One region of the Luteibacter sp. NPDC104163 genome, then DNA from elsewhere that is predicted to be linked to it. Evidence: riboswitches for the same ligand, from Rfam matches in the RefSeq annotation. Region 1 holds a riboswitch; the other holds the start of a gene.

Region 1 (6,864 bases):
CGCGACCGACCATCGCTTCCCGAACTACCACGGCGGCTCAAGATCCCGCCGACGAACCAAGGGTGCAAGACAGACATGAGCAGGGAATTCACCTTCCGCATCAAGAGTACGCGCTTCGATGAGGACTACCGTCCCTCCGAGAGCACCCGCATCACGACCAACTTCGCGAACCTCGCAAGGGGTGAGAGTCGCGCAGACAACCTGCGCAACACCCTGCGGATGATCGACAACCGCTTCAACAGCCTCGCGCACTGGGACAACCCCACGCGGGATCGCTACTCGGTCGAGCTGGACATCATTTCCGTCGAGATGGCCATCGACACCGCGGACAGTGGCGACGCGTTCCCGCTGATCGAGATACTGAAGACGACGGTGGTCGATAACGAAACCGGCGAGCGCATCGATGGCATGGTGGGAAACAACTTCTCATCCTACGTGCGCGACTACGATTTCAGCGTGCTGCTGCCTGAGTACAACCAGGATCGCCCCACCTTCGGTGCGCCCGATGGCTTCGGCGAGCTGCACGGCAAGCTCTTCAGGCACTTCCTGAACTCGGATGCCTACAAGGAGCACTTCAGCAAGCCGCCGGTGATCTGCATCAGCGCGTCGAGCAGCAAGACCTACCATCGGACGGGGATCCAGCACCCGATCCTCGGCCTCGAGTACCGGCAGAACGAGTTTTCATCGACCGACCAGTATTTCGAGAAGATGGGCCTGCAGGTCCGTTTCTTCATGCCGCCGGATAGCGTCGCACCCCTCGCCTTCTACTTCCGTGGTGACCTGCTCGGCAGCTACAGCACGCTCGAGCTCATCAGCCTCATCAGCACCATGGAAACGTTCCAGAAGATCTACCGACCCGAGATCTACAACGCGAACTCCGCGGCCGGCCACACGTACCAACCCAGCCTGAAGCACCAGGACTATTCGTTGACGCGCATTGTCTACGATCGCGAGGAGCGCAGCCAGCTGGCCGTCAAGCAGGGCGAGTTCACGCACCAGCATTTCATCAAGCCGTACAAAGCCATCCTCGAGCAGTGGGCTGCCAGCTACGCCGCCTGATCCACCAGACCAGAAGAAAACAATCCTCCATGAAAAGAATCCTCCCGACGTCGACCGCTGGCAGCCTGCCCAAGCCTTCCTGGCTCGCACAGCCGGAACAGCTCTGGTCGCCCTGGAAGCTCGACAACGAGCAGCTCGTTGAAGGCAAGCAGGATGCCCTGCGCTTGTCCCTGCACGAACAGCAGGTCGCAGGCATCGATATCGTCAGCGATGGCGAGCAGACGCGCCAGCATTTCGTCACCACGTTCATCGAGCACCTGAGCGGCGTGGACTTCGAGAAGCGCGAGACCGTCCGCATCCGTGATCGCTACGACGCGAGCGTGCCGACCGTCGTGGGCGCCGTGAGCCGGCCGAAGCCGGTGTTCGTCGAGGATGCGAAGTTCCTGCGCCAGCAGACCCGGCAGCCCATCAAGTGGGCGTTGCCCGGCCCGATGACGATGATCGACACGCTTTACGACGCTCACTACAAGAGCCGCGAGAAGCTCGCCTGGGAGTTCGCAAAGATCCTCAACCAGGAAGCGAAGGAGCTGGAAGCCGCTGGCGTCGACATCATCCAGTTCGATGAGCCGGCGTTCAACGTCTTCTTCGACGAAGTGAACGACTGGGGCGTTGCCGCCCTCGAACGCGCCATCGAAGGCCTCAAGTGCGAGACCGCCGTGCACATCTGCTACGGCTACGGCATCAAGGCGAACACCGACTGGAAGAAGACACTGGGCTCGGAATGGCGCCAGTACGAGGAGTCGTTCCCGAAGCTGCAGCGGTCGAACATCGACATCATCTCGCTGGAGTGCCACAACTCGCATGTCCCGATCGACCTGATCGAACTCGTAAGGGGCAAGAAGGTGATGGTCGGCGCGATCGACGTGGCCTCGGACATCGTTGAGACGCCGGAGGATGTGGCCAATACGCTGCGCAAGGCCCTGCGCTTCGTCGACGCCGACAAGCTCTATCCGTCCACCAACTGCGGGATGGCACCCCTGGCGCGCAAGGTGGCACGGGGCAAGCTCCATGCGCTTAGCGCCGGCGCGGCGATCGTTCGGGAAGAACTCTCCCGCTGACATCATTCCTTCATTTTCCGCATTGCAGCTTGCCGACGGACGCCGTCCCGTCCAGACTCGGCGGACCACAGGTGTCCTGCCGCTGTCATAGCGCGCAGGGTGAAACGGGAAGCCGGTCCGGGTGCCAACACCCCATTCCGGCGCTGCCCCCGCAACGGTAGGCGAGAACACCCGGCGACAAGCCACTGCGCACATGCGCGGGAAGGCGCCGGGGTGGGGCCACGGCCCCGCTCGCGAGCCCGGAGACCGGCCTGTGTCGGCGCGTATGCGCTGTTCCCGGGTGTTGCGGAGGGCAACCAGGCGAGCTGATCCAGGCCGCGGTTGCCCCACGCCCTGTCTCGTCTTGTCTCCTCCGCCCGCTCAACTCGCGGGTGTGCGATCTGGAGACATGACCATGAATAAGCTGGACCGAGTAAACCCCACCGTCGCGACGGTGAAGCTCCTTATCGATGGCGCCTTCGTGGAATCCGCCACGAACGACTGGCGGCCGGTGGTCAACCCGGCCACCCAGGCCATGCTTGCCCACGTGCCCTTCGCCACCACCGCCGAGGTGGATGCCGCGGTGGCCGCGGCGGCCGAAGCGTTCAAGACCTGGCGCAAGACGCCTATTGGCACGCGCGCGCGCATTTTCCTGAAGTACCAGCAGCTTATCCGTGAGCACATGGGTGAGCTGGCCGCCCTGCTGACGGCGGAACAGGGCAAGACGCTGCCGGATGCCGAGGGCGATGTGTTCCGTGGCCTCGAGGTGGTGGAACACGCCGCCGCGATCGGCAACCTGCAGCTCGGCGAGCTCGCGAACAACGTCGCGAACGGCGTCGACACGTACACCTTGCTGCAGCCGCTCGGCGTGTGCGCCGGCATCACGCCGTTCAACTTCCCGGCGATGATCCCGCTGTGGATGTTCCCCATGGCGATCGCCACGGGCAATACCTTCGTGCTCAAGCCCTCCGAGCAGGATCCGATGGTCACCATGCGCCTGGTCGAACTCGCGCTGGAGGCTGGCATCCCCAAGGGTGTGCTGAACGTCGTGCACGGTGGCGAGGATGTCGTGAACGCCCTGTGCGACCACCCGACGATCAAGGCCATCTCGTTCGTGGGTTCCACCCGCGTGGGTACGCACGTCTACCAGCGCGCCACGCTCGCCGGCAAGCGCGCCCAGTGCATGATGGGCGCGAAGAACCACGCCGTGGTTCTTCCGGATGCGAACAAGGAGCAGACGCTCAACGCCCTCGCCGGCGCAGCGTTCGGCGCGGCGGGCCAGCGTTGCATGGCGGCTTCGACCGCCGTATTGGTCGGTGAAGCACGCACGTGGATTCCCGACCTCGTCGCGAAGGCACGCACGCTCAAGGTCAATGCCGGTACGGAAACGGGCACCGATGTCGGCCCGCTGATTTCGTGCGCCGCACGCGACCGCGTCGAAGCGCTGATCGCCGCCGGCGTGGAACAGGGCGCGACCCTGGAGCTCGACGGCCGCAAGCCTTCGGTGCCGGGTTTCGATGACGGCAACTTCGTGGGCCCCACGATCTTCTCGAACGTGAAGCCGGGCATGCGCATCTATGACGAAGAAATCTTCGGACCCGTGCTCGTCATCCTCGCGGCCGATTCGCTCGATGAAGCCATCGAGCTGGTCAATGCGAACCCCAACGGCAACGGCACGGCCGTCTTCACCCAGAGCGGTGCCGCGGCGCGACGCTTCCAGGAAGACATCGATGTCGGCCAGGTCGGCATCAACGTGCCGATCCCGGTGCCCGTCCCGCTGTTCTCGTTCACCGGCTCGCGCGCTTCCAAGCTGGGCGATCTCGGCCCGTACGGCAAGCAGGTGATCCAGTTCTATACGCAGACCAAGACGGTCACCCAGCGCTGGTTTGACGACGAAACGCTCCACGCCGGCGTCAACACCACGATCCACCTGCGCTGATGGCCGCCGCAATGGATATGCATGCCACCCCTGGCCTGGTGGGGTTGAGTGACGACCAGGCGGCCTTCCGGGAGGCGGCACGGGAGTTCGCGCTCGCCGAACTCGGCCCGCATGCCGCCCATTGGGACGCGGAAAGCGAGTTCCCGCGCGAGGCCATCGGCAAGGCCGGTGAGCTGGGCTTCTGCGGGCTCTACGTGCCCGAGGAGGCCGGCGGCTCGGGGCTCACGCGCCTCGATGCGGCCATCGTGTTCGAAGAGCTGGCGGCGGTGGATCCTTCCACGGCCGCATTCATCAGCATCCACAACATGGCGACATGGATGCTCGCGGCACATGCCACCCCGGCGTTGCGCGATGACTGGTCCCCGTCGCTGGCGAGCGGCGCACGTCTCGCGTCGTACTGCCTGACCGAGCCGGGCGCGGGTTCCGATGCAGGTTCCCTGCGCACCCGGGCGGAACGCGACGGTGACCACTACGTCATCCATGGCAGCAAGGCCTTCATCTCGGGCGCCGGCGCGACGGACATGCTGGTGGTGATGGCCCGCACCGGTGGTGATGGCCCGAAGGGCATTACCGCCTTCGCCGTGCCTGCCGATGCCGACGGCATCAGCTACGGACGGAACGAGGAAAAGATGGGTTGGCACAGCCAGCCCACGCGCGGCGTGACCTTCGATGGCGTGCGCGTCCCTGCTGACCATCGGCTGGGTGCCGAAGGCGAGGGCTTTCGCATCGCGATGAAGGGGCTCGACGGCGGCCGGTTGAACATCGCCGCCTGCTCGCTCGGCGCGGCGCAGGGCGCGCTCGATGCCGCGCGCCGCTACATGGGCGAACGCCGGCAGTTCGGCAAGAAGCTGGCGGAGTTCCAGGCCCTGCAGTTCAAACTCGCCGACATGGCGACGGAACTGGTCGCCGCGCGGCAGATGGTGCACACCGCCGCGCGCAAGCTGGATGCCGGCAGCCACGATGCGACCGTGTGGTGTGCGATGGCCAAGCGCTTCGCCACCGACGCCGGCTTCGCCATCTGCAACGACGCGCTGCAGATCCACGGCGGCTACGGTTACATCCGCGAGTACCCCGTGGAACGGCTGCTCCGCGATTGCCGGGTCCACCAGATCCTGGAAGGCACCAACGAAATCATGCGCGTCATCGTGGCGCGCCACCTGCTCAACACCGACGAGGAATTGCGATGAGTCACGCGGACACGGCCTACCCGGGCCTGCATGTCGCCCATGAAGGCCACACGGCGGTCATCACGCTCACGAATCCACCCGCACATACCTGGACGCGCGAGAGCCTTGCCGGCCTGCGCGATCTCGTCCGCGCACTGGATGCCGACCGTTCCGTCTACGCGCTGGTGATCACGGGCGATGGCGAGAAGTTCTTCTCGGCCGGCGCGGACCTGAAGCAGTTCGCCGATGGCGATAAGGCGGTCGCGCGCGAAGCCGCACGTCGTTTCGGCGAGGCGTTCGAGACGTTGTCTTCGTTCCGCGGCGTGAGCATCGCCGCGATCAACGGCTACGCGATGGGCGGTGGCCTCGAGTGCGCGCTCGCATGCGACCTGCGCATCGCCGAGGCACACGCGCAGATGGCGCTGCCGGAAGCAAGCGTGGGTCTTCTTCCCTGCGCCGGCGGCACGCAGAACCTGGCCCGGCTGGTCGGTGAGGGCTGGGCCAAGCGCATGATCCTGCTGGGCGAGCGCGTGGATGCGGCCACGGCCGAGCGCATCGGCCTCGTGGAAGCCGTCGCGCCGAAGGGTGAAGGCAAGGCGCTCGCGCTTGCATGGGCCGAGAAGGCGACGAAGCAGAGCCCGGTAAGCCTTGCCGCCTGCAAGCGCCTCGTGCAGGCCACGCGTTCGCAGCCGTTGTCCACCGCACTGGTGGCGGAGCGGGAAGCCTTCGTCGACCTGTTCGACACCGCCGACCAGCGCGAAGGCGTCCAGGCCTTCCTCGACAAGCGCGCGCCCGAGTGGACCAACGCATGACCGCGAACGTTGCCCAGCCGCAGGACGAAAGCCCCGTGCTGTTTGAAGAGCGGCCGGCGGGTTCGTTCCGGATCGGCATCGCCACGCTCAACGCGCCGCGCACGCTCAACGGCCTGTCGCTCGACATGGCACGGCTGCTGGATGAACGCCTGGCTGCGTGGGCGGACGATCCTACGATCGCTTTGGTGGTGCTGCAGGGCGCGGGCGAAAAGGCCTTCTGCGCAGGCGGCGACCTGCACGGGCTGTACCGTTCGATGCAGGCGTTTCGCGAGGGCGGCCATGCCGATGTCCGTGAGAACCGCTACGCGAGCGAGTTCTTCGAGGTCGAGTATCGCCTTGACTACCGTATCCACACCTACGCCAAGCCCATCGTGTGCTGGGGGCATGGCATCGTGATGGGCGGCGGCATGGGCCTCATGGCCGGTGCGAGCCACCGCGTGGTCACCGAGCGCTCGCGCCTCGCCTTCCCGGAAATCACCGTCGGCCTCTACCCGGATGTCGGCGGCAGCTGGCTGCTGCACCGCGTACCGCTGCGGGGCGGCCTTTTCCTCGCCCTCACTGGCGCAGCACTGAATGCGGGCGATGCTATCTACGCGAACATGGCCGATATCCAGATCGCCAGCGACCAGCTCGACGCCGTCCTGGCCGCATTGGCCGCCGCGAACTGGAGCGATGACGCCGGCGACAACGCACATGCGGTGGATAACGTGCTGGCTGGCTTCGCTTCACCAGCGGCGCCGGGTCCGCTCCAGGCACACCAGGCGAGCATTGCCGCCATCGTCGCTAGCGACAGCCTCGATGCCATCGTCGAAGGCATCCTTGGCATGGAGGGCGACGACCCGTGGCTGGCC
Region 2 (6,864 bases), on a different contig from region 1:
GCCAAGCTCTGCGCCCAGCGTGTGCTCGCCGGGCGTCAGCGCGACATCCGTGGCAACGACTTCCACCCGCTTCGCGTAATCGGTGAAGCCCGGTGAAAGCACCGCATCACTGACCGGACGGCCATCCAGGCTCATGTCGGCATAGCCGCCTGCGGCGACGTAGAGCGTGGCACCCGTGACATTCGTGCCCACGCGGAAGCGGCGACGCAGCAGGGGTGCCGGCAGGCTTGCGGCATCGGCCTTGCCGATCCATTGCGCGCCCGCCCATCCGGCTTCGTCCACGATCGTGCCGAAGTGGCCTTGCGCGCTCGCCGGGCCTTCGGTCGTGCGTACATCGACCTGCCATTCGTAGCGCTCGCCCGGCGCCAGCGCGGGGCCATCGTAGGGCACGTCGAACGACTGGCCTCCGCGGACATCGCCGCTATCCCACAGGCGCTTGCCGGCGTGGCTCACCTGGACTCGATAGCCCTGCTGCACCGTGGCGTTCTTTTCGGCATGGATCACCCATGAGAACCGCGGCTTTGCCACATCGACATTGAGCGGCGCTTCGGTCCGCTCGACGCGGAGCCGCTCCAGGGTGGCGGCAATACCGCAGGCGGGCACGAGGCCAAGGAGGAGGAACAGGGTGCGAAGGGGCACGGCGTGGCATCCGGGAACAAGGCACGAACCCTCGAGCATACCCGCACACATCCGTCTAACGCGTGCGGGTCTACACAGTACGCACCCATGCCAACCGGAGCCACCGTCATGAAGACCCGCCTCGTCGGCCTCGCCCTGGGCCTCGCCATCGCAAGCACCGCCGCATCCGCCATGCAGCTCGACAAGCTGGGCGGACTCATGGGCGGCGGCTCGGGGGGCAGCCTGACCTCCGGCAGCGCCAGCAATGCCGCGGGCATCATCCAGTACTGCATCAACAACAACTACCTCGGCGGCGGGTCCGGTGCCGCAGGGGTCAAGGACAAGCTGCTCGGCAGCCTCTCCGGCGACCAGAATGCGGCGAATACCGATGCTGGCGGTTCGTCGGGCAGCAACCTGCTGGGCTCGATGACGGGCAAGTCGAAGAAGGGCACCAGCGCCGCCGAGCCGACGCAGGACAAGGGCTACCTCGATGGCGCTAAGGGCCTGCTGACGACCGGCGATGGCAAGAAAGTCGACCTCACCGGCGGCAACAGCAACGATTCCACCGACATCAAGGGAAAGATCGTGCACAAGGCGTGCGATGCGGTGTTGAAGCAGGGGAAGAAGATGGCGGGGATGTAGAGGGGGCTATCGCGTAATACGCCCGATCGCTTCGGTCAGGTCGGCCACGCCATAGGGCTTCACGATCACCGCCGTGCGCGCATCACGCACCACGCCGTTGGCGGTCTGGTCGCCCGTGGCGAACAACACCGGAAGGTCGGGACGCGTCTCGCGCATGCGCTCCGCCACTTCCACGCCATTCATCCCAGGCAGGCCCACGTCGGCCAGCAGGACGTCGATGGTCTCGTTCGTATGCACGCGGATGGCCTCGTTGCCATCGCCTGCCTCGAACACGGTATGCCCACGCGTTTCCAGCATCTCCGCGATGCTCATGCGGATCAGCGCATCGTCTTCCACCACCAGCACGCGCAGCGGCTGCCACGGTCGCGGAGCGGGAGCCGAGGGTGCCGGCGAAGGCATCGTCGATGGTTCCACCGGTGAGCGCTGGGCGAGCACATGGCGCACGCGGCGCGCCAGGGCCTCGCGGGTGTACGGCTTGCTCAGCAGTTCGACGCCTTCGTCGAGGCGCCCGCCATGCACGATGGCGTTCTCGGTGTAGCCCGAGGTAAACAGCACGGCCATGCCCGGCTGGCGTTCCACCGCCTTGCGGGCGAGCTCCGTGCTGCGCAGCGGGCCTGGCATGACTACGTCGGTGAACAGCAGGTCGATCGCCATGCCACTCTCGATGATCGAAAGCGCGCTCTCCGCATCGCGCGCCTTCAGCACGCGATATCCCAGGTCGGCCAGCATGCCCACCACGATCTCGCGGACCTCGTCGTCATCCTCGGCCACCAGGATGGTTTCGTCGCCGCGGTGCAGGCCGCCTTCTTCGAGCGCGACGAGGCGATCCTCGCTCTGCGTGGAGCGCGGCAGGTAGATCTTGACCGTCGTGCCGTGGTCCAGCTCGCTGTAGATCTTCACGTGGCCGCCGGACTGCTTCACGAACCCGTACACCATGGACAGGCCGAGGCCCGTGCCCTTGCCCTCCGGCTTGGTGGTGAAGAACGGCTCGAACACCTGGGGCAGGACCTCCGGGGCGATGCCGCAACCGGTGTCGCTCACCGCCAGCATCACGTACTGGCCGGCCTTCAGGTCGCCGTGGGCGTTGGCGTACGACTCATCGAGCAATGCATTGCCCGCCTCGATCGTGAGCTTGCCCTGCCCGCCCATCGCGTCGCGGGCGTTGATCGCCAGGTTCAGCAGGGCGTTCTCGACGTTGCCGATATCGACCAGGGTGTTCCACAGGCCGCCGGCGATCACGGTTTCCACCTCGATCGCCTCGCCCAGCGAGCGCCGCAGCAGGTCGTCCATGCCACGGATGAACCGGCCGACGTTCACGACCTTGGGCGCCAGCGGCTGCCGGCGGCCAAAGGCGAGCAACTGGGCCGCGAGGCGTGAGCCCCGCTCGACGCCGGCCATGGCGTTGGCCACGCGGCGTTCGGCCCTCGGATTCCCCGCTACATCAGCGGCCAGCAGCTGCAGGTTGCCGCTGATGACCTGGAGCAGGTTGTTGAAATCATGTGCCACGCCGCCGGTGAGCTTCCCGATGGCATCCATCTTCTGGGCCTGCCGCAGCTGGTCCTCGGTCATGTCGAACGTTGATGGCATCTATCCGGACGGTCCCTTGGCATGGGTGAAGCGGGTCGGAATCTTAGCGTCGGGTCTCACGGCGGATGTGTAGGCGGTCTTCACATACGTGTAACGCCGCTGATCACTCCGTTACCAGTGTGGCGGAGAGGTAGATCGGCCAACCCATTGAGTCATCAGCGCATTGGAAAAAATCCCCTATATCTTGTGTTGACCTGCCCTGGACTCGCCTATATCGTGTGTCCCGTTGGTGTCCGAGGCGGCGCGAGTGCCCGTCGGACTTAATAGGGAATCCGGTGTGAATCCGGAACTGCCCCGCAGCGGTAAGTGGAAACGACCCCGTTCAATGCACTGGCTCCACGGGGAGCTGGGAAGCGACGGGTAGGCCGGTGGCGAAAGCCGCCATGTCCACGAAGTCCGAAGACCTGCCAACAGCCGTGGCCGAACAGGCCCGGTTCGTGGTGACGGCTTCCGCGGGGGAGCACGTCGCGGATCGAAGCCCCTCCGTGCGGCTTCATCCCCGGCTTTCCCGTTGGCCCACCCACGCCTAGCCCCGTCCGAGGGAACGGGAGTTTGGACCAGGCCCTGGGGCACGCCAGCATGACGACGATGGATTCCGCAGCGCGCGAGCGCACCGAGACGGCCGACGCGGCCGCCGCTACCACCCACGAAAACAACAACGAGAAGGCCCCCGCAGCGGGCTACCGACAGGACGCCCCGCCGGCGTTCGCCCTGACCCCTCCGCACAACCCCGGCCAGATGCGCGTCAAGAAGCGCAACGGCGGCCAGGAAACCGTGGACGTGAACAAGATCGTGCGCGCGGTGACGCGCAGCGCCGATGGCCTGTTCGCCGTGGATCCGATGCGCGTCGCGCTGAAGACCATCGGCGGCCTGTATGACGGCGCCAGCACGCAGGAGCTCGACCAGCTCTCGATCCGCACCGCCGCGGCGCTGACCGCCGAAGAGCCGGAGTACGGCCAGCTTGCCGCGCGCCTGCTCTCTGCGTTCATCGACAAGGAAGTGAGCGGCCAGGAGATCCAGTCGTTCTCCCAGTCGATCACCATCGGTGGCGAGCTCGGCATCCTCAACGAGCGCCTGCGCGCGTTCGTGCAGGCCAACGCCCGCAAGCTCAACGACGCCATCGACCTCAACGCCTCGCGCCGTTTCGAGTACTTCGGCCTGCGCACGGTGTACGACCGTTACCTGCTGCGCCACCCGACCAAGCGCCACGTCATCGAGACGCCGCAGTACTTCTTCATGCGCATCGCCTGCGCGCTTGGCGGCAACGACGTCGCCGAGACGCTCGAGCTGTACCGCATGCTGTCGTCGCTGGAGTACCTGGCCAGCTCGCCGACCCTGTTCAACGCCGGCACGGCGCACGAGCAGCTCTCGTCGTGCTTCCTGCTCGATTCGCCGGAAGATGACCTCGCGTCGATCTACGCGAAGTACGGCGACGTGGCGCAGCTGTCGAAGTTCGCCGGCGGCATCGGCCTCGCTTACTCGCGCATCCGTTCGCGCGGCTCGCTCATCCGTGGCACCAACGGCCACTCGAACGGCCTGGTGCCGTGGCTGAAGACGCTCGATGCGTCGGTCGCCGCGGTGAACCAGGGCGGCAAGCGCAAGGGCGCGGCCTGCGTGTACCTGGAAACCTGGCACGCCGATATCGAGGAGTTCCTCGAGCTGCGTGAGAACACCGGCGACGACGCGCGCCGCACGCACAACCTGAACCTCGCGAACTGGGTGCCCGACCTGTTCATGCGCCGCGTGGAAACCGACGGCGACTGGTCGCTGTTCGATCCGAAGATCGTCCCGCACTTCGTCGACACCTGGGGCGAGACGTTCGACGCCGCCTACGCGAAGGCCGAGGCCGATGGCCTGGCCGTGAAGTCGGTGAAGGCGCGCGAGCTGTACGCCCGCATGCTGCGCTCGCTGGCGCAGACGGGTAACGGCTGGATGACCTTCAAGGATCGCTCCAACGCGACCAGCAACCAGACCGCCCGTCCGGAAAACGTCATCCACCTCTCGAACCTGTGCACCGAGATCCTCGAGGTGACCAACGCCGGCGAGACCGCCGTGTGCAACCTCGGTTCGGTGAACCTGGCCCGCCACGTCGTCGATGGCGCGTTCGATTTCGAGAAGCTCGCGACCACGGTCCGCACCGCGGTGCGCCAGCTCAACCGCGTGATCGACCTGAACTTCTACCCGATCGATACCGCGCGCACGGCGAACATGAAGTGGCGTCCGGTTGGCCTGGGCGTCATGGGCCTGCAGGATGTGTTCTTCAAGCTGCGCCTGCGCTTCGATTCGGATGAGGCACGCGAGCTCTCCACGCGCATCTCCGAGGAGATCTACTTCCACGCGCTGTCGCAGTCCAACGAGATCGCTGAGCGTGACGGCGCCCACCCGGGCTTCGACGAAAGCCGCGCCGCCAATGGCGAGCTCCAGTTCGACTACTGGCAGGCCGCTACGCCGCACGGCAAGGATGGCCGCTGGGCCGAGCTGCGCGAGAAGGTGAAGACGCACGGCCTGCGCAACTCGCTGCTCATCGCGATCGCGCCGACCGCGACCATCGCCTCGATCGCCGGTTGCTACGAGTGCATCGAGCCGCAGGTCTCCAACCTGTTCAAGCGCGAGACGCTCTCGGGCGACTTCCTGGTGGTCAACCGCCACCTCGTGGAAGAGCTGAAGACGCTCGGCCTGTGGACCGCCGACATCCGCGACCAGATCAAGCTGGCCGAGGGTTCGGTGCAGGGCATCAACGCGATCCCGGCGGAGCTGCGCGCCATCTACCGCACCGTGTGGGAACTGCCGCAGAAGGCGTTGATCGACCTGGCCGCCGCCCGCGGCGCGTACATCGACCAGAGCCAGTCGCTGAACCTGTTCATGGAAAACCCGAACATCGGCCAGCTCTCGTCCATGTACATGTACGCGTGGAAGGCCGGCGTCAAAACCACTTACTACCTGCGTTCGCGCCCGGCGACCCGCATTGCGAAAACGACGGTCAGCGCCGCCGCTGCCGCGCCGGTCGCCCCGGCGGCACCGGCAAGCACGCAGGAACAGGCCGAAGCCGCGGTGTTCTGCTCGCTCGAGAACCCCGAGTACTGCGAAGCCTGCCAGTAACAAAAAAACATTGTGGGAGCGGGGGGGGGGGGGGGGGGGGGGCCCCCCCCCCCCCCCCCCCGCGCCCCCCCCCGCTCCCACAGGTTCCAACGAAATCCAGAGGCACCCGCTTATGTCCGCCCACCCGATCACCCGCGACTCGCACCTGCTCGACCCGGGCTTCGAGCTGACGCTGCGCCCCATGCGCTACCCGAAGTTCTACGAGATGTACCGCGCCGCCATCCGCAATACGTGGACGGTGGAAGAAGTGGACTTCTCGCTCGATGTCACCGACCTCAAGTCGAAGATGTCGGATGCGGATCGCCACCTGATCCATCGCCTGGTCGCGTTCTTCGCTACCGGCGACACGATCGTGTCGAACAACCTGGTGCTCAACCTGTACCAGCACGTGAACTCGCCCGAGGCGCGCATGTTCCTGTCGCGCCAGCTTTATGAAGAAGCGCTGCACGTGCAGTTCTACCTCACGCTGCTCGACACCTACATTCCGGATCCGTCGGAGCGCAACAAGGCCTTCGCGGCGATCGAGAACATCCCGTCGATCCGCCACAAGGGCGAGTTCTGCTTCAAGTGGATCGACTCGATCCAGGACATCAACCGCCTGGAAACGCGCGAACACCGCCGCCAGTTCCTGCTGAACCTGATCTGCTTCGCCGCGTGCATCGAAGGCCTGTTCTTCTTCGCCGCGTTCGCCTACGTGTACTACCTGCGCTCGCGCGGCCTGCTGCACGGCCTGGCCTCCGGTACCAACTGGGTGTTCCGCGACGAGTCGGGCCACATGGCCTTCGCCTTCGACGTGGTTCGCACGGTCCGTGAGGAAGAACCGGATCTCTTCGATGATGAGATGCGCCTGCAGGTCGAGGAGATGCTGGAAGACGCGATCACCTGCGAGACCCAGTTCGCGGCCGACGTGCTCTCCGG

What was found. A riboswitch is a leader RNA that binds a small molecule or an ion and turns the genes downstream of it on or off. The one in region 1 is predicted to bind cobalamin.
Region 2: linked by a shared signal. The riboswitch ahead of ACZ6YI_RS09235 (ribonucleoside-diphosphate reductase subunit alpha) and the one ahead of ACZ6YI_RS12360 (CoA-acylating methylmalonate-semialdehyde dehydrogenase) in region 1 are both predicted to bind cobalamin.

The regions. Positions count from the first base shown of each region.
Region 1 covers NZ_JBVJMK010000008.1:182,043-188,906, forward strand. The annotation lists gene ACZ6YI_RS12350 (DUF1852 domain-containing protein) at 76-1,059, shown strand; gene ACZ6YI_RS12355 (methionine synthase) at 1,089-2,117, shown strand; cobalamin riboswitch at 2,170-2,385, shown strand; gene ACZ6YI_RS12360 (CoA-acylating methylmalonate-semialdehyde dehydrogenase) at 2,512-4,035, shown strand; gene ACZ6YI_RS12365 (acyl-CoA dehydrogenase family protein) at 4,053-5,222, shown strand; gene ACZ6YI_RS12370 (enoyl-CoA hydratase) at 5,219-6,013, shown strand; gene ACZ6YI_RS12375 (enoyl-CoA hydratase/isomerase family protein) at 6,010-6,864, shown strand, end outside.
Region 2 covers NZ_JBVJMK010000006.1:55,627-62,490, reverse strand. The annotation lists gene ACZ6YI_RS09250 (family 78 glycoside hydrolase catalytic domain) at 1-639, opposite strand, end outside; gene ACZ6YI_RS09245 (DUF2501 domain-containing protein) at 748-1,260, shown strand; gene ACZ6YI_RS09240 (response regulator) at 1,267-2,847, opposite strand; cobalamin riboswitch at 3,058-3,273, shown strand; gene ACZ6YI_RS09235 (ribonucleoside-diphosphate reductase subunit alpha) at 3,427-5,946, shown strand; gene ACZ6YI_RS09230 (ribonucleotide-diphosphate reductase subunit beta) at 6,059-6,864, shown strand, end outside.